Regions from separate parts of the Lysinibacillus sp. VIII_CA genome, predicted to be linked through region 2. Evidence: predicted binding sites of a transcription regulator. Region 2 holds the regulator's gene; the other holds the start of a gene.

Region 1 (17,053 bases), on a different contig from region 2:
CCATCAACAACAATTGTTAGACCTGTACGGAAATCGTTTACTGAAATCATTTGTGTTCCTCCAAAGTTTATAAAATAATGAGTTCTTTTGACGAATGTGTGAGTAATTCATTCCCCGTCTCAGTGATTAAAATATCATCCTCAATACGGACACCACCGATACCAGGTAAATAAACACCCGGTTCAATCGTCACGGCCATACCTGGCTCTAGCACTGCATCAGAACGCATCGATAAGCCAGGGCCTTCATGTACTTCAAGACCGATACCGTGTCCTAAAGAATGACCAAATGCTTCGCCATATCCTTTTTCTTTTAAGTAGTCACGTGCAATAGCGTCCGCTTGAATACCTGTTAATCCAGGACCCACTTTTTCAAGTGCTAACAGCTGAGAAGCAAGGACTGCATTGTACATATCTACTAATTTTTCAGATGGTTCTCCAACAGCCACAGTACGTGTAATATCCGAAATATAGCCATTGTATAGCGCACCAAAGTCTAATGTAACAAAGTCGCCTTTTTCAATCACTTTATCCGTTGCAACGCCATGTGGTAATGCTGAGCGAAGACCAGACGCAACAATTATGTCAAACGAAGACTGAGTCGCTCCTTGTTTACGCATGAAAAATTCTAATTCATTCGAAACTTCAAGCTCTGTTTTACCAGGCTTGATGAAGCCTAAAATATGTGTAAATGCGTGATCTGCAATTTCACACGCAGCCTTAATAATATTAATCTCTTGTTCCGTCTTAATCAAGCGAATTTTTTCAATTAGCCCAGAAATCGGCACTAAATCAGCTTGAATGTTCGATTTATACAGTTCATATGTGCCGTAGCTTACAGTATCTCTCTCAAAGCCCAGTAATTTGATGCCCATATTTTTTACTTGTGTAGCAATCTCTTCAATAATGGTCGCTTCATGCTTAACAATTCGGAAGTCCTGAATTTGTGTGGCAGCTTGTTCTGTATATCGGAAATCTGTAATAAAAACAGCATCATTTTGGGACACAATTGCTACGCCCGCTGTCCCTGTAAAACCAGTCATATAGCGGCGGTTATACCCATTCGTAACTAAAATGCCATCGATATTTTGTTCTTGAAGTGCTTTACGTAGCTTTTGTAATTTCAACATAATCAATTCTCCCTCTCGATAAATGTACGTAGTGCCAGTTCATAGCCTTTCGTACCTAGTCCACAAATTTGACCAAGGCAGGCCGGAGCAAGATAGGAATGATGACGGAAAGCCTCACGTTTATGGATATTGGAAATATGTACTTCGATTACTGGCACCGTAATCCCTGCAATGGCATCATGTAACGCGATGCTTGTATGGGTATATGCACCAGGATTAAAGATAATGCCATCATACTTTTCGTCTTCTGCTTCATGCACCCAGTCCACAAGTACCCCTTCGTGATTGGATTGACGAAATTCAACAGTGGCACCTAAAGAAGCCGCAAGATTTTGAACATTTTCTTTAACATCATCCAATGTTTCATGTCCATAAATATGTGGCTCTCTTTTTCCAAGTCGATTTAAGTTAGGTCCATTCAAACATAATAACTTCACGCTTCTATTCGCCTCTTTCTATGTACTTGCCATTTATTTTATCATACAAGGCGCATACAGCAACTAATTTCCTTTTTGCGCCGTATGCTCCCGCTGATGAAAATTAGCTGTTTCTAACAAGAACCGTAAAAGACAAACCACCACAACTATGAATGGAATCGAAAGCTTTTTAAAGGAAGAAAGTTGTAATGGTAAATCTAATGCAATCCACTCTAATGTAATTGTTACAAAAAGCCCTAGTAGTAGTGAAGAAAAGACAGCCGGAATAACATAGACATAGCGCATTGTCATATATACCAATAATCCGATAATGAATAAAAGAAGTATAAAGAAGGTCCAATGAAATAGCTTAGAGCTTTCTTCAAACCATCCCCATTTCTTATAAAACCCAATCGGATGCCATTTAATGAGATTAAAATAATGTAAGCCTTTTAAGCACAATGCTAAAACAAGAGCATTTACCAGTGCCGTTATTGTTCCTATTTTCACAATTTTTCCTCCATTGCATACTAATCATTTCCTAAAATGTACGATTAGTGTAGCCATATAGAAAATTTACTATGCGTAACTGTAGAGGTTTTTGACTAAATTTAGTACAATGGTACAGTTGAAATATATAAAGAGAGTGGTGTTAGCCTTGAGCAATTCACCTGTATACGGGGGACAAGCACAATTAGAAGGTGTGATGTTCGGAGGAAAGGATCATACAGTTACTGCCATTCGTCGTAACGATGATTCCATTGATTATTATCATTTTAAAAAAGTACAAAAACCTATTTTACAAAAGCTTAAAAAAATCCCATTTGTTCGAGGCGTGGTCGCACTGATTGAATCAGCAGGCTTAGGTTCTCGTCATATGCAATTTGCTGGGGATCGTTATGATGTGGTACCTGGCGAAGAAGAAGAAAATAAAGAAGAAGGCTCCAAACTTCAAATGATACTTGGCGTTGCTGTAGTAGGTATTCTTTCCTTCTTATTTGGAAAATTTGCCTTTACACTAATTCCGGTTTTTATAGCTGATTTTTTCTCTAAATGGATTGAAGGAAAAACGGGTCAAATTTTACTTGAAAGCGGTATTAAACTATTATTACTGCTCACATATTTATATTTTATTTCGTTAACGCCTCTCATTAAACGAGTATTCCAATACCATGGGGCGGAGCATAAAGTCATCAACTGCTATGAAGCTGGTTTAGACATTACAGTGGAGAACGTCCAAGCACAATCACGTCTACACTACCGTTGTGGTAGTAGCTTTATTCTTTTCACAGTCTTTGTCGGCATGTTTTTATATTTCTTTGTGCCAACGGACCCGCTGTGGCTACGTATTTTAGATCGTATATTATTAATTCCCGTAGTACTAGGAATATCATTTGAAGTATTACAGGCAACAAATGCTTGCCGTAATATTCCTGTATTACGATTCCTTGGCTATCCTGGTCTATGGCTTCAATTGCTAACGACTCGCGAACCAAAGGATGATCAAGTGGAAGTTGCCATTGCATCCTTTAATATGCTACTTCAAGTAGAGCAACAGCCAGAAATAGCAGCAACATTAAATCATGATTAAGGAAAAGGCAGTCCCAACGTAAGTTGTTGGAACTGCCTTTTTTATATAGATGCGAGCCTTGCATTTTTCGTTTAAATGCCATAATCGCAGCTCGATAAACCTATCCAAAGGGATGAATAGGACAACTAAATTTATTTAGATTCTTTCCTATTGACTGTAAGTGCAGTAAATATACCCATCATACTAGGCAAAATACTAAATAATAAAAACAGCCAATTATTTGTTAGAATCGAGATAATGGTAAAAATAAGTAGTGATGCGACATTGATGCTTATACCTAACTTCACGTAAGAAGGCTTAAAAGGTATTGGTCTGTACATGTTGATAGTCAAAATGAGCCCAATGATCGCCCAGCTCCCTAAGTGTACAAATAAAAGTACAGCTAAAACCATGGCAGTGCTTAATTTAATCCCAAACACTACTAATGAAAAGAAAATATAAATTGCTGCTAACGTCATATACCATGAATAAGCTTTCGCCCTTTGCCAAATATGGTCGTGTAGCTCATCTAAGCCTCGATTTTTCTTCGCTTTTTTCCTCCCGAACCACCAGCCAAGAACCCCACAAATCATCCCGCCGTATAGTCCAACAATACCGCCTATAGAAAATTCCATTATGCCATTCCCTCCTCTTCGAAAATAAAAACTTCCTCAATCGTGCAGTTGAAAGCTTTTGAAATATTGTAGGCAAGCTCTAGTGATGGATTGAATTTCCCTGATTCAATTGCAATGATTGATTGGCGTGAGACACCCACTAATTTAGACAAATCCTCCTGCGTAATCTTCCTCGATTTCCGCAATTCACGAATTCTATTTTTCATAATGCCTCCTCATCAAATGTAAAGTAAACTATACATTTAGCAATAAGTAAAGTTTACTTTACATCTTTTGATATGTCAAGTTAGCTTTACATATTTATGTTCGTTTAAACAATGAAATAGGACAGGATTAGAGTCGACTGATTTCTGAAAAAAAATCCCCTATCCAAATTGGACATAGAAAAAGCGTGTATTGAAAAATCAAAACACGCTTAGGATAGTCACACTATTTTTATTTAGTGTCCTTCTCTATTTCATTCCTTTACTATCAATAATATTAATAATTTTCTGTTGAGCGTCTAAAGCTTCTGGGATGGGCATTACAACAAACACATGGTTCATTTTAGGATAAACAAAGGTTGTTATATCAATTCCTTGCTCGGTTAGTTGTTCATCAAATTTTACAGCATCCGGATATAAGCTTTCATGGGTACCAATAAAATGGGTGATTGTCGCAAGACCCTGAAAATCACCGTAAATGGGACTAATTAATGGATCTTTTAAATCCTTATCAGCTGCCCATATCTTTGTGATGACTCCCATTCCTTCACTAGCTAGCATTGGGTCCTTTTCTTCATATTCAGGAATAAGAGAATTTTCTAAACTTAGGTCAACACAAGCAGATAATAAAATAATATTTTGTGGCTGCGGCAAATGGTTTTCTTTTAAAAGCTGGACCAAACCAAGTGTTATATTGCCTCCTGCAGAATCCCCTATAATAGTTAATTGACTGGAGCTTTCAATTGTTTCTAAAATTCTAGTATAGAGATTGAGCATTTTTTGGTACGTATCCTTATGATTAAAATGTGGTACTTTTGGATAAATCGGAGCAATAACTTTTGCCTGTAATGCTTGCGCCATTTTATCCATAAACAGCCAGTGAAAAGGTAAAGGCTGATTCGTCCAAGCGCCACCATGAATATAGAGAATCACTTTTTGTTTCGAGGACTTTTGATCATTTAAAGTAAAAACTTGCATATCCTGAAAAGTTTGTTCGTCCTTAACACTTAAAAATTGAACTTCATCTTCAATAACATAGGGCTGATTATTCACCGTTGCCCTTTGTTTGATATACTGTTTAGCATTTTCAACACTAGAAAAACTCACTTTATTACTTTGGGAAAATAACAACTGTTCAAATTGGACACTTTCTTCAGAACGTTCTCCATTAAAAAGTACTACACTCATTTCTTTCTCCCCTTTCAACATGTTCATCTAGGTGGATGTACGAGAAACTCAAACAAACAACCCTTAAAGTGAACAAATACCATCTTCAAGCACTTTACAAAATAGATTTTGTAACCAATCTTTATGACAAATTACAATTGACCAGACATTTATATTTTAATTCCACATATGGCTATAGACTCCTTCATTTAATCAAACTTTCTTCATAAAGACAGTCTTTTTTATTTGCACGATTGTGAAAGATTGTTTTCAACTAAGGCCCCTGCAATTCAAGTATAGGAACGAGTTCAGATAGCCTTCAGATGCCTTTTTATTTTAATCATGCAGCAAAAGCCTGAGGCCTTGATAGACCTATCATGCATCGTTTACCTCTACCTTCATATTTTTAGGATTAAGATTTTTTTTTAAAAAGAAGTCCCCAAAGCGTTGTTTGAGAACTTTATGCTGCTTACCATATCGGTATGAGCTCGAGTAAGCGTCTATTTTTTATTTTTCGGTTCTAAAAGTATAGGTGCTATATTTAGTAAGATAGAAACAATTGTTAAAAACCATAATGCCCTTTCCATACCAGGTACTACATCCTCTAAAGCTGCCCAATCCTCCACTTTTACCCATCTAGATACAAGACTATACTCTGAACAAAGTGTCAATGCTGTAAATGATACCCCCATTGCCATCGCAAGCTTATAATCTTTACCTGTTTTATACATATAAAGATTTATAAAGGTTGCAACTATAGCAATAATTCCGAATATGAACCACATATTGATACCTCCTTTTTTCAATATAGACATAAATTGTAATTAAGATGTTCCCAAACCTTCTTTTCGGAATTTTGTACTTATTTTTGTAAATCCCGATGCTCCCTATAAGCGTTTTTTTGATGGCACTCTATTTTACTAGAGTAGCGATTCATGAAGACTAATCGACACTGCACCACAGAAAATTAAGAAATGTTAAATTGGTAATTATTTCTAATAAAGATTTTATCATAATGTTATATATTCTAATTTTACAAATTAAACCATTAGTTTTTTAGTTATTTCTTCATCTACTATCCACCATTATTCTTATTCCTCATCATAGTCCTTCTACAAAATAAATACGTTTTTTTATGATGGAAAAGCACCCATTTCGTTAACCAGTTGCACGGTTCTTGCTTTATATTCATGATTTTCGGAAGGGTCTAGTAGCTGAAAGGACTCAGTTCGTTTTTTTACTCCTGTATCTGTGAACTTCATTGTTCATAGGTAACAGTTGAAGTAACAGAATCCAACAAGGCTTTTGTAATACCTGCTATTGGAATATAGGGGTTATTTGCGGTTATATAGATACCCTATAATTTTCAGAAAAAATAAAAAAGTAACCTCTTACGGTCATCATACCGAAGAGGTTACTTTAAATTTTTATGACTGAAATTGTTTATAGAACGCTACAATAACGTGGTATAAACAATATTTACAGGCCGCATTTTAACTGTGCGCCACAGTTTGTACATGTATTACAGCCACCCATTTCTTCGACTGTTCCTTTGCGGCAAACCGGACATGTATTTCCTACGTCTGAGCCAATTACCGTTGTGGACTCTAGTGCTTGAATCGTATCCACTAATACGACTGGACGTTTTGTATGTTCTTCCACTAATTCTTCTTCAAATGATAATTGATCCATATCATTTTCCTCAGCTTTTAGCGTAAGTACCTGTGAATCACGGCTACCATCCACATAGACCGTACCACCTTTAGCGCCACCTTTATACAGTCGCTCGTAAACTTTTTCAACTTGTTGTACAGTGTAGCCTTTTGGTGCATTTACTGTTTTAGAGATTGATGAATCAATCCATTTTTGAATAATACATTGTACATCAGCATGTGCCTCTGGTTTTAGCTCCATTGCCGTTACAAACCATTCTGGAAGCTCTTGCTCATTAGCTTCTGGATGACGGTCTAAGTATTCTTTGACGATTTCAGCTTTCACTTCAATGAACTTACCAAGACGACCAGAACGGTAGTATGTGAAGGAGAAGTATGGTTCAAGACCTGTCGCTACACCTACCATCGTTCCTGTTGAACCAGTTGGAGCAACCGTTAATAAATGGGAGTTACGAATACCCGTTGCTAAAATTTGCTCCTTGATATGAGCAGGCATTTTTTCCATAAAGCCTGTTTCTGTGAAAGCTTTACGTAAACGAGCTGTTTCTTCGTCAGTAGCACCGACTAAGAATGGGAAGCTACCACGCTCCTTAGCAAGCTCTGTAGACGCCTCATACGCTGTTTCAGCAATTGTTTTAAAGATTTCATCGACTAAAGCATTACCTGCTTCAGAACCATATTCTTTCTCACAATAAATAAGTAAATCAGCTAAGCCCATTACGCCTAAACCGACACGACGCTCACCTAGTGCTTGTACACGATTTTCTTCTAAGAAGTATGGTGTGGCATCAATAACATTATCCTGCATTCGAACACCTACACGAACCGTTTCACGTAGTGCTTCGTAATCTACAGTTTGGTTGTCTTTATTAGCAAATTGTGCAAGGTTTACTGCTGCCAAGTTACACACTGAATATGGCGCAAGTGGCTGTTCCCCACATGGGTTTGTCGCTACAACGCTTTGACCATATGCCTTTGCATTCGTCATATCATTGGCATTGTCGATAAAGAAAATTCCTGGCTCTGCGGAGTAAGTTGCACATACGTTAATTAAATTCCACAATTCTTTCGCTTTAATCGTGCGATATGTGCGGATTTTATAGCCCATCTTCTCCCACTCACGAACGTCACCAACATTATGCCATTCTGTATTATAAGCACTCATTTCCTCTTTTGAGTATTCTTCCACCGCTGGGAAACGTAGTTCGAAATCATCATCGTTTTCAACAGCTTCCATAAATTCTTTTGTTAATGTTACGGATATGTTTGCACCCGTTAAAAACTCTGGATTGTGAACGGTATATGTGCCACCATCACGTAGTTTATTTTCAGCCTCTCGAATAATGGCTGTATCGAATCCACCTAAACCTTCAATACTTTTATAGTTTACAATGCCTTGATACATAGCTTCTTCTTGCATAGAAAGCGGCTTGAAGTTTAATTTTTCTTTGGCTAGACGAATGATTGTTTCATCCGTTGTATTTTCAATTAGGTAACGAAGAATACGTGGGTTTTGCATTTTAGAAATAATAAACTCCACAATATCAGGATGCCAATCTGCAAGCATAATCATTTGTGCTCCACGACGTGAGCCACCTTGCTCTACAAGATGTGTCAATTTAGCAATATCATCTAACCAAGAAACAGAACCAGATGATTTGCCGTTTACACCACGTGCCAGTGTGTTGCGTGGACGTAATGTAGAGCCATTTGTTCCTACTCCACCACCACGGCTCATAATTTCCATTACTTGCTTACGATGATCACTAATACCTTCACGTGAATCAGCAACAAAAGGCATTACGTAGCAGTTAAAGAATGTTACATCTGTTTCAGACCCTGCTCCGTATATCACTCGTCCTGCAGGAATGAATTTTAAGGACACTAATTGATCATAAAATTTTTCAAACCATTCTTGACGTTTTTCTGGCGTTTTTTCAACAATTGCAAGTCCTGTTGCATTTCGTTTAGCGATTTGTTCATAAAAAATCTCAAGAGGCTTCTCTAGCACGTCAATTGAACGCGTAATCACACCCGTTTCTTGCTCTTTTGGATCGTCTAAAGCGCTACGATAATCTTCCTCAATTAAAATATCTGCTGTTTTTGTAGTCATGTCCAGCTTTTGAATGGTCCCTAAACCACGTGCAGGGAATTTTGGATCAGCTTTGACCGTTAAAACAACAAAGTCACCAGCTTTCAGTGTTTTCTTTTCTGTGTCTTTAAACGAGTAGCGATCGATCATGACAAGTCTAGATACACCTTTGTGCGTGATGTGCATATCAGGCGTTACAGGGTGTACCTGCGGGAATTGTTCGATATCTTTGTTTAACTGTTCAAATTGATTGTTTACATCGGGTTGATGATTTGTGAGTACCATCGTTTTGCCTCCCTTACAAAATAAATACACAATATCATGTGTTGTTAAACACTACATATTGTGTATATGTCTTTAAAAAAGATACTATATATAGATTTTCAATTCAACTCTTGCTTTTTTCAATAGAATCGGAACTACTTGTAATAGCAAGGATTGAAAGCTTAAAAATATTTTTTTTATACCATTTTTTACTTTTTGAAGTTCCACTCATCACATGCATATTTTTTTTCTTCTAATGCACGGACATATTCTAACTGCTCCTCAGAAAGTGTAAATGGTTTTAATTCAATTTGCAACGATTTTGCAAATCCATCTCGAAAAGCTGTCACACATTGTTCAACTGTCACAGGCTCATCCACAAGACTGTTAATCGCTACTGCTTTCTCCGGTAATTTTCTGCGCATACGATCCTTCGCTTCTTCACTCGAAAAATTAAAGACCGATAATAGCTTCTCTTGATCTAAATCTAATAAAATGGCACCATGCTGCAATATAACGCCTTTTTGACGTGTTTGCGCACTTCCAGCTATTTTTTTCCCTTCGACTACCAGCTCGTACCAGCTTGGAGCATCAAAGCATACAGCACTTTTTGGACTCTTTAAGTCTGCTCTTTTTTCCTCTGTATCCGGGACACTAAAATAGGCATCCATTCCTAAGTTGTGGAAACCTTGCAAGATTCCCTCACTTAGCACACGGTACGCCTCTGTCACGGACTCTGGCATATCGGGATAGCTTTCTGTTACGATGACACTATATGTAAGCTCATGCTCATGCAGCACAGCTCGTCCACCAGTAGGTCGACGTACAAAGCCTAAGCCTTGTTCTCGTACAGCGTCTAAATTTATATCCTTTTTGGCCTGCTGAAAATAACCAATTGATAGTGTTGCTGGTTCCCACTCATAAAAACGAATGACTGGTGGAATTAACCCCTCACTATGCCAATCAAGTAATGCTTCATCTAGTGCCATATTAAAAGACGGACTACATTTCCCTGAATTTAAAAAATACCAAGTTGTCATTTGTTCATCTCCTACAATTTATAAAAGTACCTCAGGCCCCACCTGTGGTTCAACCTTAACGAAGATTACGTTACCGTTCAAGTTGTTGCTTTTGAAGCGAGATAGACGAATTCGCCACAATCTAGTTAATTTTATCAAACTCATTGGACTATCGCTAGCGCATCTTTTATAATAATAAAGAAGATAGAAAGGGGTAAGAAAATCTTGGACATACTTATCACAATCGGTGTCGTTTTAGTAGTCATAATTGCATACATCGGTATTAATGCACTACGACTCAAAAAAGCTGTAACCAACTTAACACAAGAACAATTTATTGAAGGCTATCGTAAAGCACAGCTAATCGATGTTCGTGAACAAAAAGAATTTGATGCTGGTCACATTCTTGGAGCACGAAACGTTCCTTCCACAACACTACGTCAACGTTATAAAGAAATTCGCCCAGATTTACCAGTATATTTATACTGTCAAAATACAGGCCGTAGCTCACGTGCTGCACTATTTCTTAAAAAACGTGGGTACAACCAAATTTACCAACTTCAAGGCGGTTTCAAAACTTGGACAGGTAAAATAAAAACCAAAAAATATTAATATTTCCCTAAAAAAGTCGTCTCAAAGAACTAGGAGACGACTTCTTTTTATACAAAAAATTCAGAGTTTCTACTATATTATATCTATTGCAAAATTTTAAGTGTCTATTTATGGTGCTTGTTCATACTATGCCATCCGCTTCCTCGTCCCACCTTATTTGAACCTACTTTGAAGGTCTTCATCATTCTTCCCAGAAGCCTTTCAAATTTATTCATTTTCACATAATAGGAGAAATTTTGTATGTCCAAAAATACTAATTTTCGTTAGTATTTTTCATGTATGCACTGCATTCTTCTATTTTTCTGAAAATAATATAAATTTATAGTTGAATAATTGGAATAGCACTGCTAGGATATATAATATCTTAAAATAATATTAAGTATAAAAATTAATTAGCTATGAATGCTATGGATCAAACTATAGCAGGAGCAGTTCTGGAGAGAGCGCATTTGCGTCGCCGAAGGGTTCACTATCTCAGGCAAAAGGACAGAGGAGTAATAACAGCTTTTTTAAGCGATGCCACACAAAGATTAAGATGATTTGATGAAGCATCCGTGGTCAAATGGTATTTGTTATTCTGACGTTTTTCCGAGACTAGTGTCACAACTAGTCTCTTTTTATTTTTCCAGTCATCATTTTTTATGCATCTTTGGGGGGATTAACGTGGAACAGCAACAATTAAAACGTGAATTAAAAAATCGTCATGTGCAGCTTATTGCCATTGGTGGAACAATAGGAACCGGTTTATTTCTAGGCTCCGGGAAAGCCATTGCGTTAGCAGGGCCTTCCATCATTCTTGCCTATTTAATTGTCGGAACGGCACTCTTTTTTGTTATGCGTGCATTGGGCGAACTATTATTATCGAATTCAGGATATACATCATTTACGGATTTTGCCTCCGAATACATAGGACCATGGGCAGGATATGTAACAGGCTGGACATACTGGTTCTGTTGGATCATGACAGCGATGGCAGATATTATTGCTGTAGGAGTCTATACACAGTATTGGTTTAATATTCCCCAATGGGTTCCCGCTATCGGTTGTTTAGTATTATTGCTACTACTGAATTTATTGACGGTCAAACTATTTGGGGAGTTAGAATTTTGGTTTGCAATCATTAAAGTGATTACCATTGTGGCACTCATTATCCTTGGGCTTATTATGTTAGTGACAGGCTTTCAAACAAGCTCTGGAACAGTTTCAGTAGATAATCTTTGGGTTCACGGCGGCCTGTTTCCAAATGGCGTATATGGCTTTTTAATGGCCTTTCAGATGGTCGTTTTCGCTTTCGTCGGTGTGGAATTAGTAGGCGTATCGGCAGCCGAGACTGCAAACCCACAAAAAAACATTCCTTCAGCTATTAATAAAATACCGTTTCGAATTTTACTCTTTTATGTAGGGGCACTATTTGTCATCCTATGTATCAACCCATGGTATGAAATGTCTGCCGCAAGCAGCCCATTTGTCCAAGTATTTACGTTAGCAGGTATTCCAATTGCTGCAGGTATTATTAATTTTGTCGTGCTTACTTCAGCCGCATCTGCTGGTAATAGTGGTTTATTTTCAACAAGTCGCATGCTCTTTAATCTTGGTAAAAATAAACAAGCATCACCTGCTTTTGCTAAGCTCAATAAAAATAGTGTTCCCAGTAACGCGCTAGTTATTTCCGCAATTGTTGTCTCTGTGGGGGCGCTGTTAAGTAAGCTAATGCCAGAGAATGCCTTTAGTATCGTTACGACTATTAGTGCGATTTGCTTCATATGGGTGTGGAGTATTATCATCATTTCTCACATTATCTATAAACGGAAAAATCGTGCCCTTCATGAGGCCTCAAGCTTTAAAGCACCGCTGACACCTTTTATCAACTATGTAGTGCTTGCGTTTTTTACTTTTCTATTAATTGTGATGTTTATTTCCGAGGCAACACGTACAGCTCTGCTACTAACACCTATTTGGTTTATTGCCTTATTTATTCTATATAAAATGAAAAAAAGATGACTTCAGACTAAGCTCTGAAGTCATCTTCTACTTTTTAAAAAATGGTCATATCCCATTCTGTCGCTAAATGTTTCAGTAATTGGACACCTGCGACACTATTCCCGATTGGATCAATGGCTGGTCCATAAATACCTATCCCGCAGCCAGCAGGAAAGGGTGAATCTAGTCCTGCATGGCCAGGCACAGCTGTAAGAATGGCACCGGAGACACCACTTTTAGCAGGAAGTCCAATAAATGCTGCAAATTTTCCTGAAGCATTGTACATACCGCATGTCACCATTAAAGCCTTTGCTAATTTCGCCACTTGTTTAGGAAATAACTTTTTCTTTAATAGCGGATGATAGCCATCATTGGCAATAACTAAACCAATCATCGCTAAATCGGATACATTGACTTCAATCGCACATTGCTTTAAGTAAACCTCAAGAGCCGCTTCTACTGGGCAGTCTAAGAAACCAGAATCCTTGAGGTAGTAGGCTAGTGCTCGATTACGGTTCGCTGTTTGCCACTCTGATTGAAACACTTCCTCATTAATACTTAAAGGTTTGCCTATGATTTGCTCTAAAAAATGCAGGATTTTGTCAATTTTCTCTTGTGGTGAATTTCCCATCATCATAGAGGAAACAGTAATCGCCCCAGCATTAATCATTGGATTAAAGGGCTTTCCTGGTTGATGACTTTCTAAACGAATAATGGAGTTGAATGTATCCCCTGTCGGCTCAACATCTACCCTTTCTAATACATATGGCAATCCTCTGTCCATACAGGCCAATATAAAGGTGATTACTTTAGAAACACTCTGAAGCGTAAATAGTTCAGTCGTATCCCCGGCTTTCATTTCGTGCCCTTCAGTTCCGATAATAGCTATAGCTAATTGATTCGGGTCTTTTTTAGCTAATGCAGGGATATAGTTAGCGCACTGTCCTTCTTTAGCAGCAGAGCGAAACTGTGTTACCCATTGTGCCACAAGCTGATCGTGACTAGGTTGTGTTGTCATTACTGTGGACTCCTTTCAAAATGTGCAAAAACAGAGTCTTCATAGTTCTCCTATGAAGACTCTATCCATATTTTTGCTATTCTTTTATAGCTTTGGAGGCATTGTCCCCTCCGGAATTAACGATTTATACGTCTCCCCATCAAGACGTTCTTGCCATTCCTTTTTAGCTTCTTCAATTAGTACTGGATTAGCCAATAACTCAATCGCTGTACACGCCATAATTTTAGCAGCTTGTAGCATACCTTTATGGGCGATTGGCGTGACACCTTGAGAAACAACTTGCCAAGTATGCAATGGTGTTCCTAATGCCATACATACTGTTGTACATTGAACAGTTGGCACATTCCAGCTGACATCTCCCACATCAGTAGAGCCACCCATAATAAATTCAGGGAGTATACGAGGAATATGATCAGCAATAACTTTTCCTTGTAATTGTTGTACATCGCCTTTATGTAGACCGACCAATGATGAGGCTTGTACTTCAGGAGAAAACGTATGGAAAATAGCCTGAGCATACTGTTCATCTTCTATTGTATAGTCTGGCATGCCAATTTCAAGTATTTGTTGATACATGACATCATAAAGTGTCTTATTTGTTATTAAATTAGAAGCAGCACCTTCGAAATCAATTTCTAGGGAAGTGCCTGTCATAAGCGTTGCACCCTTTGCAATATTTTCAACGCGCTGATAGATTTCTTGCACTTGTTGCTTTTTAGGTGCTCGCACTAAGTAGGTAACTTCGGCATATGGTTGAACAACATTCGGAGATGAACCACCAGAGTTTGTAATAGCATAATGCACTCGTGCTTCTGGAATGATATGCTCTCGTAAGTAGTTTACCCCAACGTTCATAAGCTCAACAGCATCTAAAGCACTTCTTCCAAGATGAGGAGCAGCTGCTGCATGAGCACTTTTACCTGTAAACTTAAATGTAACGGCATAGTTTGCAAGAGAGCTACAAGTCATCACCGTTGAAAAAGTACCAGGATGCCAGGAAATGGCGATATCTACATCATCGAATAAGCCAGCTTTCGCCATATAAGCTTTACCAGATCCATTTTCTTCGGCAGGGCAACCGTAGAAACGGATGGTTGCAGATTGCTGATGTTGCTCTAAATAATCCTTTACTGCAACAGCTGCTGCAAATGCTCCTGTTCCTAACAAATTATGGCCACAGCCATGACCGCTTCCGCCATTCTCTAGAGGCTCATGATTGGTAACACCACCCTTTTGGCTCAAGCCTGGGAGTGCGTCGTATTCCCCTAAAAAGGCGATAACTGGCTTTCCTGAGCCAAATGTTCCGACCAGCGCCGTATCAAGACCAGCCACGCCAACCTCAGCTTGAAAACCCTCTTTTTCTAGTGCCTCTTTCATATATTGCATCGATTGTTTCTCTTGAAAATGAAGCTCCGGTACTGCCCAAATCGCATCGCTTAAGGCCACACTCGCTTCCTTCTTTGCCTCAATCAATGTAGAAATTTTCTCTTGAAATCTCATAATTGTCCCTCCAATTTGTTCTTTATGCTTTCAATAATGCTCCCTTTTGATCGTTTAGCGTCACAAGCGACACAATACAAATGAGTGCGAATCCAATCAGCATCCAAAAGGCTGCATCAAAGGAACCATTAAAGGCATCGACCATAAAACCAATAGCCATGGGCGTAACAAACCCCGCTAGCTGTCCGCCTGTATTCGCAATCCCCATCGCTGAGCCTGTTATAGACGAAGGCAATTTCTTTAAAACGATTACGGGTAGTAGCGTGATGACAAATGCGATAAAAATAGAAACAACTGTTTGATAGCCAATAAATAATGTCACCGTTTTCGCAGTAAACATTAAATACAGTAAAATACCGATCACTGCACAGGAAATGGAGCCTAACACCTTTTCCATTCCTTTTGGAAGCTTATCGATGATATAGCCACTACCATACACCCCAATAATTGTTGTAATGGCAGGAATCGTTTGTGCCCAACCAATGGACATTAAATCTAGTCCACGATTTTTTTGAAGATACGTTGGAATCCACGATACTAATCCCCAGTTCACCGCATAAATACAGAAATAAGCAATAATCAAATTCCACATCAGCGGTGTTTTCAATAGTTCTTTAAAGCTTACCTTGACTGTCGGACTACCTGTCTCAGCAGCATCTGCTGTTTCAGCTTTTGGTAGCTGAATGTATTTCCAATATAAATAAGCAATAATGGCTCCAATAGCCCCGATAATGATAAACACCATACGCCAGCCAATTGTTCCTAATAAATATGCGGCTAACAGCGGTACAATTAGCGAAACAATCCCACCAGAGGTAAGCATAATCGACATCGCTCTTCCTCTTTCTTCTTTCGGAAAAATCGTGGCAATAATTTTAGAGCTAGACGGCTGGAATCCACCCTCTCCAATGCCGAATAAGAAACGAATAACAATCATTGCTGTTAAAGACCAGGCAATAGCCGTTAGTCCCGTAAAAATAGACCACATGATGACTGCCATTAGTAAGATTCGTTTTGCGCCAAATTTATCAGCTAGCCAGCCTCCTGGTATTTGCATAATGGCATACCCTAAAAAGAAAGCGCTTAAAATGATACCCGTCGAAGATGCATCCAATTGCAAATCACCTGTAATTGAAACGACCGCGTAGTTCATAATATAGCGATCTAAGTTCCCTAAAGACCAGCCTAAAAATAATAGTGCAAGGATGACATTTCTAGATTTTTTCGTTACGTCATTTGTTGTCATTTATATCCCTCCCATGATCCCTTTTTATGGCAGTGATTGCATCACCGCTACGATTACTCTTTAAGATTCTTGCCCCCTTGTAAATCTAGTAAAATCAAAACCCCTTTTATATACCGACATTTTCGTTATATATTCGTATAATAATCAAAGTAGTCAAAAAATACAATATTTTTTTGAAAATTTCTAATAGATAATCGCATCCTTCACTATGAATGATTTCCTCAAAAAGCTCACAACTCATGAACTGACCTTTGTTTTCAATCCTAAAATTTGAGAAAAAAAAATGCCCAAACCATGGGCTGGTTTGGAGCATCTTTTTAGTTTCTAGACAAGCTGATACATTTTTATTGGTCTACCACGCGTATGCTGTAACTCTTCACCACAAATTCTTGCTAAATCCACACTACATAAATCAGCAACAATACGCTGTGCGTTTCTTTCACTCATTTGAAGCTGTGTCGCTAAATCCTTTGTCGTAAAATGTTTCCAGCGCATTTTCTGCACAAGCGCATGGATTTTCATATACGTT
Region 2 (16,207 bases):
GCTAGCTCTACCAATAATGCTAGTCCTTTTTCTTGAAATACATCTTGCTGAATATTTTGAGTTTGCTCAATGAAATCATCCAGCTCTTTTTGCATCATAAACAATTGTTGTATATTCATTTTTTTCTCCTAAATTTCTAAAAAATATTTAAATAAAAGTGAAACTATTTGACCTCCCCAATCGTATAGGAAAGAATAACCTTTCTTCAAGGGGGAAATTTAAACATGTTGCCGTTACTAATTCGACTTGCTGTAATAGCGCTTATTATTTATGTATTTTATAAAGCGATTCGTTATATAACTGATCCTAAACGCAAACTTGACGAAGCCTATGAAAAAGGCCAATATTACTTTTATGATGACGTTAAAAATGTCCGGAAAAATTTCTTTATTTCCTATAAGGGTGCTCTTTTTGAAGGCGAAAAATACTTAGGTACAACAGAGGATGCCTTCGAGGTTGTCACTATTTTTGTCGGCGCACGTGATACTGCCACATTGCAGGGCTTTACAAAAGGCGACTTTGAATATTTACAGCAAGAAATACTATTGAATTATCCAAGTGCGAAAATCAATTGGAAGCAGCCCATTGAACAGCTTATGCGTAACACATCCTCTTGATGAGGATGTGTGTTTTAAAATGTTTTTATTTATATCCAAAGCTGTACGATAATAAAAATTTGGATGGCTGCCAGTAGAGGAAATCCAAAGGCAAAACTATTATGGCGTGTTTTGTGACGGAATAAATACATGCCAAGCACTCCACCTACTGCCCCTCCTACGATGGCTAGTGTGAACAAAGTACGCTCTGCAATACGCCATTCATGCTTTTTAGCACGCGATTTGTCCATCCCCATTAAAATGAGCAACACAATCGATATAATACTCATATAAGCTAATACTGCTTGTCCCATTTTCTACTCCTTTATCAAAAAAACGTATATGATTAATCTAACACAAAAAAGACTGATGGAAAAATCCATCAGTCTTTTTCTTCACCTATCGCATTCGCTTTCGGTGCAGAAATAATATTTAACTGAGTCAAATATTATTTAGCTACTGCTTTTTTAGCAGCGTCTGCTAATTGAGTGAATGCAGCAGCATCAGTTACAGCAAGGTCAGCTAACATTTTACGGTTAACTTCGATACCAGCAACTTTTAAACCGTGCATTAAACGGCTGTAAGAAAGACCGTTCATACGAGCAGCTGCGTTGATACGAGTGATCCATAATTTACGGAAATCACGTTTTTTCTGACGACGGTCACGGTATGCATATTGACCTGACTTCATTACTGCTTGGTTAGCAACTTTATATAATGTATGTTTTGAACCATAGTAACCTTTAGCTAATTTTAATACTTTTTTACGACGTTTGCGCGTCACTGTTCCGCCTTTTACGCGTGGCATATGAATTACCTCCTGCTTTTCATTAAAAAATGAATGTTAGTATTTTTGTAGTCAATTATTTCATGTAAACAAGTAAAGATTTGATGCGTTTGAAGTCACCAGATGAAACGATGTTTGCTTTACGTAAGTGACGTTTTTGTTTCGTAGATTTGTTTGCGAATAAGTGGCTTCCATAAGCACGGTCATATTTTAATTTACCTGAACCCGTTTTTTTGAAACGTTTCGCAGCTCCACGGTGAGTTTTCATTTTTGGCATGTCGAATTCCTCCTAAACTGTTCGTCTAATATTATTTCTCGTTCTTTGGTTGAAGAACTAAGAACATGCTTCGGCCTTCCATCTTCGGTTTTTGTTCTACCGTTGATACTTCAGCACAAGCTTCAGCAAAACGATCTAACACACGTTGACCAATATCTTTGTGTGTAATCGCACGACCTTTGAAACGTAGGCTACATTTTACTTTATCGCCTTTTTCAAGGAATTTAATCGCATTACGTAGCTTCGTTTGGAAATCATGTTCATCGATTGTCGGGCTCAGACGAACCTCTTTCATTACGATGACTTTTTGATTTTTACGAATTTCACGGTCTTTCTTTTGCTGTTCAAACTTAAATTTACCATAGTCCATGATACGAGCGACTGGCGGCTTGGCTTGAGGGGCCACAAGGACAAGATCCAAGTTTACACGAGCGGCGATTTCTAGCGCTTCATTACGTGTCTTTACACCAAGCTGGTCACCATTGTGATCGATTAATCGAAGTTCACGTGCGCGAATGCCTTCGTTTACATACATGTCTTTGCTAATAGTAATCCACCTCCAAGTAGTTGTCGCGAATACATGGTTTGGGCAAAGCCTTGCCCGGTTGAACGGTACATCCTCTTGTCATGTCCATAAAAAAAGGACGGACATTTTGAAGATGTCCGCCCGCTATATGTGCATGCGCAAGTCTACGCAAAACAATTCAACGTGTCATACCTGTTCACAGCCTTTAAAGCGTTGTATCAGGTGAGAAGCGGGCAGCCTCTACTTCAACCACAAACTTTGTATTCATTAACCTTAATTATATTAGCATGTATATGATAAGCTGTCAAATACTAATTTTCTTATCATTTCTAGATTGACCTACTATTAAATAATTTATACAACAGCAAGATTCATTTTATACAAAAAACCTCACTTATGCAAGTGAGGTTTTTTAAGAAAGATTATTTTGTAATTTCTGCTTTTATAGCTGCTAGGAAATTCTCAAAGCTAATTGTTTCGGAATCTTTTGAGCCATAGCGACGAACATTAACACCATTAGCTTCAACTTCTTTATCACCAATGACAAGCATATACGGAATCTTTTTCATTTGTGCTTCACGAATTTTATAGCCTAATTTCTCTTCACGATCATCCATTTCCACACGTAAGCCCGCTGCTGTTAATTGCTCTTCGATTTGTTTTGCATAATCGAAGTGTGCTTCATTCGATACTGGAATGACTTCTACTTGGACAGGAGCTAACCAAGTTGGGAATGCACCTTTATATTCTTCAATTAAGAAGGCAACGAAACGCTCCATTGTTGATACAACGCCACGGTGAATAACGACTGGACGATGTGGTTTGCCATCCTCCCCAACGTAGCTTAGGTCGAAACGTTCTGGTAATAAGAAGTCTAGCTGAACTGTTGATAAAGTTTCTTCTTTACCAATCGCTGTTTTTACTTGCACATCCAGTTTAGGACCATAGAATGCTGCTTCACCCTCAGCCTCGAAGTAATCTAAGCCAAGCTCATCCATTGCTTCTTTTAACATACTTTGTGCTTTTTCCCACATAGCATCATCATTAAAGTATTTTTCAGTATCAGCAGGGTCGCGATATGATAAACGGAATGAATAATCATTTAAATCGAAATCTTTATACACCTCTAAGATTAACTGCACGACTTTTTGGAATTCTGCTTTAATTTGGTCTGGACGAACAAAGATATGTGCATCATTTAAAGTCATCCCACGTACGCGCTGCAGGCCAGAAACTGCTCCCGACATTTCATAGCGGTGCATTGTTCCAAGCTCAGCAATACGTAATGGTAAGCTACGATAAGAATGCATGCTATTTTTGTAAACCATCATATGGTGAGGACAGTTCATTGGACGCATAATTAATGTCTCATTGTCCATTTCCATTGGTGGGAAAATAGAATCTTGGTAATGATCCCAGTGACCTGAAGTTTGATAAAGCTCTTTTGAACCTAATACAGGTGTATAAACATGCTTATATCCAAGAGATAATTCTTTATCGACAATATAACGCTCAATAACACGACGAATTGTTGCACCATTTGGTAACCAAAGTGGTAAACCTTGGCCGACCTTTTGAGAAGTTGTAAATAGCTCTAATTCCTTCCCGATTTTACGGTGATCACGTTCTTTTGCTTCTTCTAGCATTTGTAGGTGATGTTTTAATTCTTCTTTTTTGAAGAACGCTGTACCATAAATACGTTGTAGCATTTTGTTATCAGAGTTCCCTCTCCAATAGGCACCTGCTAATGATAGCAGCTTGAATTCGCGAAGTTTACCAGTAGATGGTACGTGAATACCACGGCAAAGATCGAAAAATTCCCCTTGATAATAAATGGACACTTGCTCATCTGCAGGGATTGCCTCTAGTAATTCTAATTTATATTCATCGCCAATTTCTTCATACATTGCTTGTGCTTCCGCACGACTTACATTTTTACGTTCTACCTCTAGATTTTCAGCAATAATTTTTTTCATTTCCTTTTCAATTGCTGGTAAATCCTCGGCAGTGATGGGTGTAGGAGAATCAATATCGTAGTAGAATCCTCCATCAATGACAGGACCAATACCAAGTTTTACATCTGGGAATAAACGTTTAATTGCCTGTGCTGTTAAATGAGCTGTTGAGTGACGTAAAATCTCAAGTGCTTCTTCATCATCTTGTGTAATAATGGCAATTGTAGCATCTTCTTCGATTGGTGTTTTTAAATCTACCAATACATCATTAATTTTACCTGCATAAGCTTTTTTTCGTAAGCCAGGGCTGATTGATAAGGCTACGTCATCTGTTGATGTACCTTTTACAAATTCTTTTACTGCGCCATCTGGGAAAGTTAATTTAATCATTTCTGACATATTCTTTGCACTCCTTTGTTAAGTTGAATACATAATGATTGATTGTAGACTAATAAAGTGATTCAGCTGCCTATATGAGCGCTCTCCACAATTGGACTAAGCGAAGTCTCCACATCTAAAATAATAAAAAAAGCCCCGTCCCTCACAAAAGGGACGAAGCGTATGCTCGTGGTTCCACCCTTCTTCCTTCCGACTTATCAAGTCAGACGAAGCTCAAGGCTAGCTAACGGGCTAGGGACCGGCGAAAGATTATCCCTTTCGCTGCTCAGCAGGTAGTAAATGATGCGTTCAAACTAGGAAGCTTTCAGCCGTTGACTTCCCTCTCTAGAAGCTGATACACAAAATTCATGTCCTCATCAATGCATATTGATATTTAGTATATGAGTCAGTATACGCTCGATTGTCGAAAAATGCAACTACCAATGTTACATCCTACGGTTATTGCCACGCATTTCAATTGGCTCTGTCAAGGCTTTAATACGCTCCATTATACGGCCTGCCTTAACAACCTCAATATCACCTTTTTGTGATTGAGCTAAATGGTGCTCTAATTCTCCATAATTAAAATTTGATGTAATAAACGTTGGCAATTGTTCCGCCATACGATAATGGAAAATAGTCCCTAAAATTTCATCCCGTGTCCAGGCGGTCATTGTTTCTGCACCTAAATCATCGAGCATTAAAACAGGTGCCTTTTTAATATAATCTATTTTTTCATTCAATGTATTATCGCCAATAGCATTTTTCATTTCCCGTAAAAATTCTGGCACGAAGACAACCACTGAACGTATTTTAATAGACGCTAGCTCATTGGCGATTGCACCAAGCACAAAAGACTTCCCCACGCCGAATTTACCGTATAAGTAAAAACCCTTTGATGGTAAATGACCTGATTCTTTTGTCGCTTTTACAAATTGTGCTGCTTTTTGGGCAATCATCACCCGAGACTCATCATCGATACTTAAATCTTGAATAGTTGCTTGAAGCACATCTTTTGGCATATGCATACTTGCAATCATATTCGCGACATCCCGACGCTCTTCTTCCCTGATCTTTTGCTCACAGCGTACATAATCAATTTCAACTGTATTCCGAACTACCCTTAGAGTAGGGAGGAAGCCTTTTAAATAGTTTGTACAATGTTCTGTGTTATCACAACCACAACATTCCGTAGATTGACTAATAAATTCATGCAGCTTAGGTAAATTTCGTTCGATATTATCATAGCTTAATTCATCTGCATGACGTGCAAGAAATTCCTGTACTCGGGGATTATCTAAAATTTCACGTCGCATAGCTTCATAGCGTTCTTGAAACGAGGGTACATTAATAGCTCGTTTTAATGGTCCATTTATTGGTTCGATTGTTGTTCACCTTCTTTACTATTCACTTTTCCCTAGCATTTCTAATATTTTTTGACGTTCTTTTTCAAAATCTATCGTGCTAGAAGTACTTTCCTCTTGTTTCTCATCACGTTTATAAAACCACTCAGGAACTTTTTCTTCTCGTTGATGTCCTGAACGTCCCTTAACACGCTGACTCGTTTTAGTGGTCGTTTGAGGTTTATTTTTCCAAGTTGTATATTTATCATGCTCTTGGCGTGCAAGTTCCATTGCTTCTTTAGCGGTTTGAATATTTTTACGAACCCAATGATCCGCAATCGTTTCCACATATTTTTTAGGTAACTTCATATCCGTTGTTAACATAACATACTCTAGCAAAGCATTGACTACCCCAACCGGCATGCCATGCTGTACAATCAAACTTTCCGCAAGTTGTACAGAGGTTTGCAAAGGTTCTTTTCCATTATTAATGTCACGTAACACTTGAATAGGAGCTGTAGTCTCTAAATAGTGTTGTAGCTCCTGATCCTTCGTTTTTTGTCCCGTTTCTTCTAATGGCAACTGTTCGCTAACTCTCGCTATTTTGGGCGGCTCTTTTGACACAGTTAACTTATAGAAATCAGCAGCTGCCTTGCGTAAGCGCTCTTGAGAAATTCCTAAATCATCGTCTAAAGCAAGAATCACCACTTTTTGCATATCGAGCGCTGTTAAATGATATAAAAATGCTAGCTTTGCGATAGCCTCACGAACTTCTAATGTCAGTAAACTAGACGGTACCAATTGCTCGGATAACCCTGCTTGTAACAAATCGAAGTCAAATTGCTCCAAATAAAAAGGATACACCCTTTGTTGTTTATCCTTACGATTCGTATCCACTTGTAAATCTGATGGAATATTGGAATGAACGGGCTTATAGACATCTATAAAGGCACGAGATACATCCTTTAACTCCGCGTCCCTTACAGGGGATATAAAACGTTGACGCAAATTACGATATGCATGCTCTCCAATTTTGCTAAATAAAAACATCGACAACAACGGGTCTTTCATAAAGCTTTCTGCATCTAATGGACGCTGTAGCTCATATAAAAAACTCCGCTCACCAGCATTTTCTTTTTTCCATGTACGTAGTAAACCAATCGCTTCAAGGGCTATTCGTGCCTCAAACACTTTACCAATGGGCAGACCAAGCACATTCATTAAATAATAATGTGTCATTTGCTGCTTTGGTATCTGCTCTGCTTCAGCCCATAAAGTTAAGTATAGGCTGATGGGGTCTGAGCCCGTTAACGGTTGATAGAATAATGTTACTAATTGACGCTCTTGAGTAGAAAATGCATGAGGTAGACGAATGTCAAAAGGATCGCCAGGCTGCAATTCCTTATATAAATGAATCAACGTCATTCATCCTCTCTATTTTCTATGATTTCTGCTCCGTTTGACGTTGAATAATATCTTTAATCTCCTCGATAAAGACATTGATATCTTTAAACTGTCGGTAGACCGATGCAAAACGGACATACGCCACCTCATCAATTTTGGATAAGCGATCCATGACCAATTCACCGACATCTTCTGAACGTACCTCCGAATTTCCAATACGACGAAGATCTTTTTCAATTGATAGGACAAGTTGCTCCAGTATATCAAGCGCAACTGGGCGTTTCTCACAGGCACGAATAAGGCCACGAAGTACCTTTTCACGGCTAAATTCCTCTCGTGAACCTTCTTTTTTCACTACAACTAATGGGGTCTCTTCAATTTTTTCAAACGTTGTAAAACGGAAGCCACATGACTCACATTCACGACGTCTACGAATTTCTTTGTTATCATCTACTGGCCTCGAATCCACAACACGCGTTCCGTTAAATTGGCAAGATGGACATCTCATATAATTACTCTCCTGGTTTACAACAATTTAATATTTCTATTATAACAAATTTCCTACATATAAGAAAAGTGCATTCACGTAGTGAGCTCATGATAAACCTAAAGCACCTAAAGTACAAGGAAAGTTTTTTAAAAAAAGCACATTGAAACCCGTTAGATTTCAATGTGCTCAAGATAAAAATATTATTATGCGTTAACTGTTTCTAATGCATTAGCTACTTTTTTCACTAGGTCCACAACACGCGCAGAGTAACCCCATTCATTGTCATACCAAGCAAGTACTTTCACTTTACGGTTACCTAATACCATTGTGGAAAGCCCATCAACTGTTGATGAGTAAGTCGTTGTGTTGTAATCAGAAGATACTAGTGGTTCAACTGAGAAATTTAAAATACCTTTCATTGGACCTTCTGTTGCAGCTTTTACAAAAGCTGCATTAACAGCATCAACTGTTACATCTGTATTTAAATCTACTACAAGGTCCACTAAAGAAACATTTGGTGTTGGAACGCGAAGTGCCATACCATGAATTTTACCTTCTAATTCAGGTAGAACTAATTTTAATGCTTTGGCAGCACCTGTAGATGTAGGAATAATTGATTGTGCGCACCCACGTGCACGACGTAAATCTTTATGTGGATTATCTAAGTTCTTTTGATCGTTTGTATAAGCATGAACAGTTGTCATCAAACCATTTTCAATACCAAATGTATCATTTAATACTTTTGCTACTGGTGCTAAGCAGTTTGTTGTACAAGAAGCGTTTGAAATTACATCATGTTTAGCAATATCAAGTTTGTCATCATTAACACCTAAAACAATTGTTACATCTTCGTTTTTACCAGGTGCTGTTAAGATAACTTTTTTCGCGCCAGCCTCTAAGTGCATTGCTGCTTTGTCACGTTCATTAAATTTACCTGTAGCTTCTATAACGATATCAACACCCATTGTAGCCCAAGGTAATTTTAATGGGTCGCGTTCGCTAATAATTTGAACTCGTTTGCCATTTACAACTAAAGCATCGCCTGCTGGTTCTACTGTACCTTCAAATGTTCCGTGATTTGTGTCATACTTAATCAAATGTGCTAACGTTTCTGCTGGATAGCTAGCGTTAATAGCAACAATATTTAAATTTTCTTGTACGATCGCTTGGCGGAAAACCATACGTCCGATACGTCCGAAACCATTAATAGCAATTGATACTGTCATTTAAAAATCCTCCTGTGAGTACATACTCAGATTAATTATATACTTTATGGTGATTAGTATAACACAATTTTAAAAAAGATGAACATTATATACTCATATTATTAAAGTTCTTATTTTCTGAAAAATTATCTCTTATTATGGCATTCACCCATAAAAAAATGTGTAGCAAGATGTACTTGCTACACATTTTTAGTCTGAAGCCATTTAAATTACACCCCAGAAAGCTAGAATTTTCTTTAATTGTTCCTCTGTATTTTCCAGATTCTCATTATTATAAATGACTGCATGAGCTCCCTTTTCTTTCACAGACATAGGCAACTGTGAATGCATGCGCGCCAAGGCATCCTCTTTTGTTAAATGATTGCGTTCCATTAAACGTCGAAGCTGAACCTCTTCACTTACCGACACTACAATGATACGCTCTACAAAATGCTGAAGCTTACTTTCAAATAACAGGGGAATATCCATGACAACATGTTCATGACCGCTCTCTAAATAGGCATCCCGTTGACGTAGCATTTCCTTTCTAATGGCCGGATGCATAATATCATTTAAAATTTTTCGTTTGGCTGGCTCATGAAAAATAATATTTCCAAGCATTGTCCGATTCAAATTGCCATCCTCTAGTAAAATATCTTGGCCGAAGTTTTCTGCAATAAATGCCAATGTCTCCGTTCCTGGTTCGACAACATCTCGCGCTACAATGTCTGCATCCACAATCGGTAATCCTAGTTCGAGCATCATTTTTGCTACTGTACTTTTTCCGCTTGCAATACTTCCTGTAAGTCCGATAATCATTGTTAAATCCCCTTTAATGTTGACAATTTGGGCAAAAAGACGACGTCCGCCCACCAATCGTCATTTGACTTGTTGCTGTTTCACAGGCGGGGCATATTTTTTTTCCATACATTTTCAAACGATTCTGCATGCTCCCAGCTTCCCCATTAATATTTCGATAATCAGAGATAGTTGAACCACCTGCTTCAATACTTTGACGTAAAACAGCAACGATCTCCTCAAATAATGCTCGTTTGCGCTTCTCACTTATGCGGTTCATTTTTCGTGCAGGATGAATTTTCTGAGCGAATAGCGCCTCCGTTGCATAAATATTGCCACAACCCGAAATGACTTGCCCATCCATAATCACTTCTTTTACGGCCTTATTCGCATATTTCGGTAATGTAGATTTTGTTATAAAAAATTCACACGCTAATTCATCAAAGGGCTCTGGTGCCATTTTTGTTAATGGTATATGATCTTCAATTTTTGCCAAAAATCGTAGTTCACCAAAACGTCGTATATCTGAATAAATTAAGTAACCACCATCAGCCATCTTAAATGTTGCATGTATATGCTTTTGGAATTTGGCTTCATTGATGTCTTCTGGTGAATTTACAACAAACCATGCACCTGTCATTCCTAAGTGACTAACAAGAACATAAGGAACCTCATCTTTCAATAAATGAAAGAAAATATATTTCGCACGTCGTTCAATTTTTGTAATCGTCATTTCAGACAATGTTAATTCAAATGCATCAGGCTCCGCTTGTTTAACAATACATTGTTTCCCCTCACTAAAAGAAAAGTGTACCCTTTCAGATAGCTGAACATGTTGAATTGTACGTCCTTCAACCTTTGGCTTCAATGCCTGGACGACACCTTCTACCTCTGGTAACTCAGGCATTTGAACCCCTCCTTATTTTGCTTCATACCATGTCGAACCATGGTTAAAATCTACTTTTAGCGGTACGGAAAGCTCAATCGCATTTTCCATTACCTCTGGTACAATTTTTTCTAACATCGCAATCTCTTCCTTAGGTGCTTCAAAGATTAATTCATCATGCACTTGTAAGAGTAGCTTTGCCTGCATATTTTCCTTTTTTAGTCGAGCATCCATATCAATCATTGCTTTTTTAATAATATCCGCAGCACTTCCCTGAATCGGGGTATTCATAGCCGTACGCTCAGCAAAACTTCTTAAATTAAAGTTCGAGCTTGTGATATCTGGTAAATACCGACGTCTATTTAAAATCGTTGTGACATAGCCATTGAACTTCGCATTTTGCACAATATCATCCATATACTGTTTGACGCCTGGGAAACTAGCGAAATATTTCTCAATAAAAGTTGCCGCTTCCTTACGGGTAATATCTAGATTTTGTGATAGACCATAATCACTGATTCCATAAACAATCCCAAAGTTCACAGCCTTTGCTGCACGACGCATATTACTATCAACTTCTTCTTCGGATACATGGAATACATCCATCGCTGTTCGTGTATGAACATCCATCCCTTCACGGAAGGCCTCTACAAGGTTTTTATCTTCCGACATATGAGCGAGTACACGTAATTCGATTTGCGAATAATCCGCAGAAAACAGGATCCAATCCTCTTTTGAAGGGACAAATGCTTGACGGATTTTACGTCCCTCCTCTAAACGGATAGGGATGTTTTGTAAATTTGGATCTGTCGAGCTTAGTCGTCCTGTGGCGGTTAGAGCTTGTTGGAAACGAGTATGCACCTTGCTATCCTTTTCATGTATTTCCTTTAGCAACCCTTCAATATAAGTAGATTGTAATTTACCAAGCTGACGATATAACAGAATATATTCAATAATGGCATGCTCTGATTTTAATTTTTCTAATACATCAGCAGCCGTCGAATAGCCCGTCTTCGTTTTTTTAATAACAGGTAAGCCCAATTTATCGAATAAAATAACACCTAATTGTTTTGGTGAATTAATATTGAAGGTTTCTCCTGCCTCCGCATAAATTTCTTGTTCAAGTACGACAAGCTTATCGTTAAGCTCTTGTCCCATTTTTTCTAGCGTGGCACGGTTAACAGTAATGCCTTCACTTTCCATCTCACCTAAAATGGCTGCCAGAGGCAATTCCAACTCTTTATAAAGGTCAAATTGTTCATTTTCTTTTAATAATGCCTCTAGCCTCGGCTGTAATGACCATACAGCATAGGCTTTTCGGCTAACATGCTGAGCAAGCTTATCTATTTCAGGTACAGCACGTTTAGCTCCCTTTCCATAGACCGTTTCATCTGCTTGTACATCATAATACCCAAGCTCTCTTGCAAGAGTGGCAACATCATCTCCACTAAGTCCGGGATTATTAATATACGAAGCAAGCACTAAATCAAAATCAACGCCAGCTAATTGAATACCTGCTCGTTTTAATGCCGCTTTAGACGCTTTGGAATCAGACATATATTTTATTTTTGATGAATCCTCTAACCAGCGACGTAGTATATCTGATTTTGCCGCAATCTCAAAAGGAATGTATTGAGTCTTTGTTCCATCAGATAATGCCATCCCTAGTAGCGCACAGGTGTGGTAATGTTCATTCTCTAGCTCCACATGCACAGCCATCACATCTTGTAAGTCTTCTTGGCGTACTTCTTGAACTTGTTCAAAATCAAAAGGTGTTTGCTCTTGCTCTTGCACTGTAAAATCACTTTTCTCGAGCAGTGATTTAAAGCCCAGCTCACGCCATACATTCATTAATTCTTCTTCATTTGGTCCGTTGTAAGCGAGATCAGTTAGTGAAATGGTAATTGGTGCATCTGTATAAATCGTTGCCAGTTTCTTACTCATAATAGCCTGCTCTTCATTGGCTACCAGCTTTTCTTTCATTTTAGAAGCTTTCAATGTATCCATCGCCTCATAAAGTGCCTCAACGGAGCCATGCTCTTTTAATAGTTTGACGGCAGTCTTTTCACCAACACCTGGCACACCAGGAATATTATCTGAAGAATCACCCATTAAGCCTTTCATATCAATAATCTGTAGCGGCGTTAAACCGTACTTTTCTGCAATAAAGGCCGGAGTATTTCTCTCAATTTCTGTAATCCCCTTTTTCGTTATATAAACTGTTACTTGCTCCGTCGCAAGCTGTGTTAAATCACGGTCACCAGAAACGATAATCACATCCATATCCTGTGATGAAGCTTCTTTCGCCAGCGTCCCGATAATATCATCCGCTTCATATAAATCTTGCTCGTATTGTTTTATTCCATAAGCATCAATTAGCTTTCGTATATAAGGGAATTGCTCCGATAATTCTGGTGGAGTCTTTTGTCGTCCACCTTTATATTCTGTAAAGGTTTCATGACGGAAAGTTGTTTTTCCTGCATCAAAAGCCACTAAAATTTTCGTTGGTTGTTCTTCCTCTAATATTCTTTGTAGCATTGTTGTAAAGCCGTATACAGCATTTGTATGAATACCACTATCATTCGTCAACAATGGCAACGCAAAAAACGCGCGATATGCTAAACTATTACCGTCCAATAATAGTAATTTTTCTTTTGTCATAATATGATCCTCCTGCGTTGTCTTCTACTTCCTTCTACTTTATCATAACAATACATTTCAAGTAAAAAAAAGCAGACGGTCATCCCCTTGGATATTCGCTACTTTCGAGTCGCTATCCGTCATTCTCTTGGTTTTACCCGTCACTTTTAAAATCCTATCCATTACTTCTGGATTTCAATCTATAGCGACAAGCCAATCAGTGAAATTTTACTGATCATACAAAATAGAATGCGTTCAGTTATCGACCTTCTCTGAACAGTAAAGAAAGTTAATTATTTCCATATTAACAGGGTAGATGATTCTACGTATTCAATGCAAAAAACGTAAAAAACTTTCATTCGTGGAGAAAACTCCTTTGAATGAAAGTTCTATAATGGATTTATTGATTAGCTGTTCGATAAAAAATTTCTTCATATATAATCGTTAAGATAAATGCATTCATAAAGGCAAATACTAAAAATAATGGCATTCCACCAAGCTGTGGCTGTGTTAACTCTTTACTAAATACCATCACAGCACTAATTTGTGCTAAAAAGAAAATAAAGCCAATACCGACTTGCCATATAGGACGCTTGACCTTCCGTTTTTCATACCAAAACAACTTTTTAAACAGATTTCTTACATCATTCGCAATAATAATACTCACTAAAAAGATACTGACAAAAAATACAGGTATATGATAAACACTCTTTGTCATCCATGCAAAATCAGATAGGCGGAAAAAAAGAGTCAATAACGACGCTATACTACAAGCAATTCCTACATTTTGGAGCCATGTGCTAATTCTTAATTTCACAACTATTACCCCCAACAGTTCTTTTTTAAACATTATTATTCTATCAAATTATAGGCGGTTGGGGAATAGAAATTTGTAAGTTTCTATTATTTTCACAATATAACAATCCAATTGTATGGATACTTATAATTTTCATATTTTAAAAAAGTTGCCCTCCTAATAGGAGAGACGACTTTACTATCTATTATTTTAAATAACCAGATAAAATTTTCGCATAAGGTGATGACGCTGGCAAAATAATGACCGTATCCTCTCCAACCGTTTTCTTATAGGATTCTAGCGTGCGGTATAGGGAGTAAAATTCAGGATCTTGAGAAAATGATTTATTGTATATTTTTGCAGCTTCTGCTTCTCCCTCAGCTTGAATAATGGATGCCTCCTTATTCGCTGTAGCTAACATTGCCTGCACCTGTTGATCAGTTTGCGCTTCGATACGTCGTTTATCTGCATCCCCCTCAGAAAGATATAATTGAGCCGTTGATTCACGCTCTGAAATCATACGGGTAAATACAGATTGTTCATTTTCAGCGGGTAAGTCTGTACGACGAATACGTACATCCACTACTTCTACGCCATATTTGTCGTTTTGTAACAATTCATTAACTCGCTCTGTTACACGATCGTTGATGCTTCCTCGTGAGGAATTTTCATCATTAATAATTTCATCGTATCGTAGTTGCCCTAGCTCTGTTCTAATTACTGAGTAAATAAACTCCTCCATTCGAGTCTCTGCCTTACTAAGTGTACCTGCATTCGATATTAAAGCTTTTGGATCCGTAATACGCCAAACAGCATAGTTATCGATGATAATTCGTTTCTTATCCTTTGTATTAATTTCTTCTTCTGAAATATTATAGGTCATCTGATTTTTTGGTAATCGTGTAACACTTTGAATAAAAGGAATTTTCATTTTTAAGCCTGGATCTCGTTCAAATTTTACTACCTCTCCAAACTGGCGAACAACGGCATACTCAGATTCCTTTACAATATAAACATTAGCAAAGATAGTAAGGGCTGCCGCAAAGACAATTGTTAATGTAATGGCAAGAGACAGATATTTTTTAGGATTGAGCGTGCCTTTTTTCTCCATTTTCACGACATTGTCTCCCGAGTTACCGTCTGTTGGAGCCTTTTTTTTACTTTTTCCTGATAAAAAATTGAGGAATTTGTCAAGGTCCTTATTTTTTTGGTCCATTAATTCCCACTCCCTTCTTTTTTATCTGTTTGTGGCTGCTGAGGCTGTAATGGCTGTAGCGGTAAGTACTTCATTGTACTACCATCATCATTCATAATATATATTTGCGCCTTCGGTAAAACATTTTCAAGTGTCTCTAAAATTAATCGTTCTCGTGTAATTTGTTGATTCCCCTTATATTGCTCATACATCTTATTAAAGACAGCTACATCACCTTGAGCTTGCTCAATACGGGCTGTTTTTGCACCTTGTGCCTTGGAAATAATAGCATCTTTTTCACCCTCAGCTTCACTTTTACGCTGATTCATATACTTTTGTGCCTCATTCGTTTTTGTATTCTTTGTTTCACGTGCATCTGTTACTGCTGTAAAGGCAGCTCGCACTTCCTTGTTCGGTAATTCAACATCTTGCAACTTCACACCTAATACGCCAATACCAATATCATATTTTTCGATTAAGGACACTAGTAAATCGCGTGTTTTTGCTTCAATTTCAGCCTTCCCATCTGTTAATGCTGCATCAATTGTAGAGCTACCAATAATTGAACGAATGGCGCTTGATGTGGCGCTATGTAAAATTTCTTCGGGGCTTTGCGCGTTAAATAAAAATTTACGAGGATCAGTAATTTTCCATTGTACAACAAGGTCAGTTAATACAATATATTCATCGCCTGTAATCATCTTTGTCTCAGCATCATAGGCCTCTAGCTCTCCTGCCTTATTTTGCTTATAGCCAAACTGTAAACTGAACGTTTCTTTCGATAAAATTTCAACTGATTGAACTGGCCAAGGTAATTTAAAATGTAGTCCTGGGTTTGTAACCATTTCATCGGCACGACCAAATGTAATGACAACCGCTTGTTCTGATTCATCTACAGTGTACCAAGATGTAAATACGGTAATAAGTGCAA

Evidence for each region. The regulator NrdR, encoded in region 2, represses ribonucleotide reductase genes. The targets are predictions, from matches to a motif close to AACACNATATATNGTGTT.
Region 1: ACP3VS_RS05505 (vitamin B12-dependent ribonucleotide reductase) is a predicted target of NrdR. The motif match lies at 9,218-9,235, and genes of this name have one in related genera.

Annotation. Positions count from the first base shown of each region.
Region 1 is NZ_JBNFXM010000003.1:15,908-32,960, reverse strand. Features, by position in the region: gene efp (elongation factor P) at 1-50, opposite strand, end outside; gene ACP3VS_RS05545 (M24 family metallopeptidase) at 68-1,129, opposite strand; gene aroQ (type II 3-dehydroquinate dehydratase) at 1,132-1,566, opposite strand; gene ACP3VS_RS05535 (hypothetical protein) at 1,630-2,055, opposite strand; gene ACP3VS_RS05530 (DUF1385 domain-containing protein) at 2,165-3,136, shown strand; gene ACP3VS_RS05525 (hypothetical protein) at 3,268-3,750, opposite strand; gene ACP3VS_RS05520 (helix-turn-helix transcriptional regulator) at 3,750-3,956, opposite strand; gene ACP3VS_RS05515 (alpha/beta hydrolase fold domain-containing protein) at 4,203-5,141, opposite strand; gene ACP3VS_RS05510 (hypothetical protein) at 5,621-5,905, opposite strand; gene ACP3VS_RS05505 (vitamin B12-dependent ribonucleotide reductase) at 6,600-9,170, opposite strand; gene ACP3VS_RS05500 (lipoate--protein ligase family protein) at 9,359-10,189, opposite strand; gene ACP3VS_RS05495 (rhodanese-like domain-containing protein) at 10,394-10,780, shown strand; glycine riboswitch at 11,205-11,280, shown strand; gene ACP3VS_RS05490 (amino acid permease) at 11,444-12,781, shown strand; gene ACP3VS_RS05485 (glutaminase) at 12,816-13,778, opposite strand; gene ACP3VS_RS05480 (M20 family metallopeptidase) at 13,863-15,278, opposite strand; gene ACP3VS_RS05475 (MFS transporter) at 15,301-16,524, opposite strand; gene ACP3VS_RS05470 (hypothetical protein) at 16,849-17,053, opposite strand, start outside.
Region 2 is NZ_JBNFXM010000002.1:169,000-185,206, reverse strand. Features, by position in the region: gene ACP3VS_RS04155 (dUTP diphosphatase) at 1-119, opposite strand, end outside; gene ACP3VS_RS04150 (hypothetical protein) at 225-617, shown strand; gene ACP3VS_RS04145 (DUF1294 domain-containing protein) at 647-910, opposite strand; gene rplT (50S ribosomal protein L20) at 1,045-1,404, opposite strand; gene rpmI (50S ribosomal protein L35) at 1,460-1,660, opposite strand; gene infC (translation initiation factor IF-3) at 1,692-2,195, opposite strand; gene thrS (threonine--tRNA ligase) at 2,609-4,540, opposite strand; gene dnaI (primosomal protein DnaI) at 4,966-5,895, opposite strand; gene ACP3VS_RS04115 (replication initiation and membrane attachment family protein) at 5,923-7,287, opposite strand; gene nrdR (transcriptional regulator NrdR) at 7,304-7,774, opposite strand; gene ACP3VS_RS04105 (glyceraldehyde-3-phosphate dehydrogenase) at 7,960-8,982, opposite strand; gene coaE (dephospho-CoA kinase) at 9,187-9,780, opposite strand; gene mutM (bifunctional DNA-formamidopyrimidine glycosylase/DNA-(apurinic or apyrimidinic site) lyase) at 9,794-10,666, opposite strand; gene polA (DNA polymerase I) at 10,679-13,306, opposite strand; gene ACP3VS_RS04085 (hypothetical protein) at 13,686-14,102, opposite strand; gene hflC (protease modulator HflC) at 14,287-15,297, opposite strand; gene hflK (FtsH protease activity modulator HflK) at 15,297-16,207, opposite strand, start outside.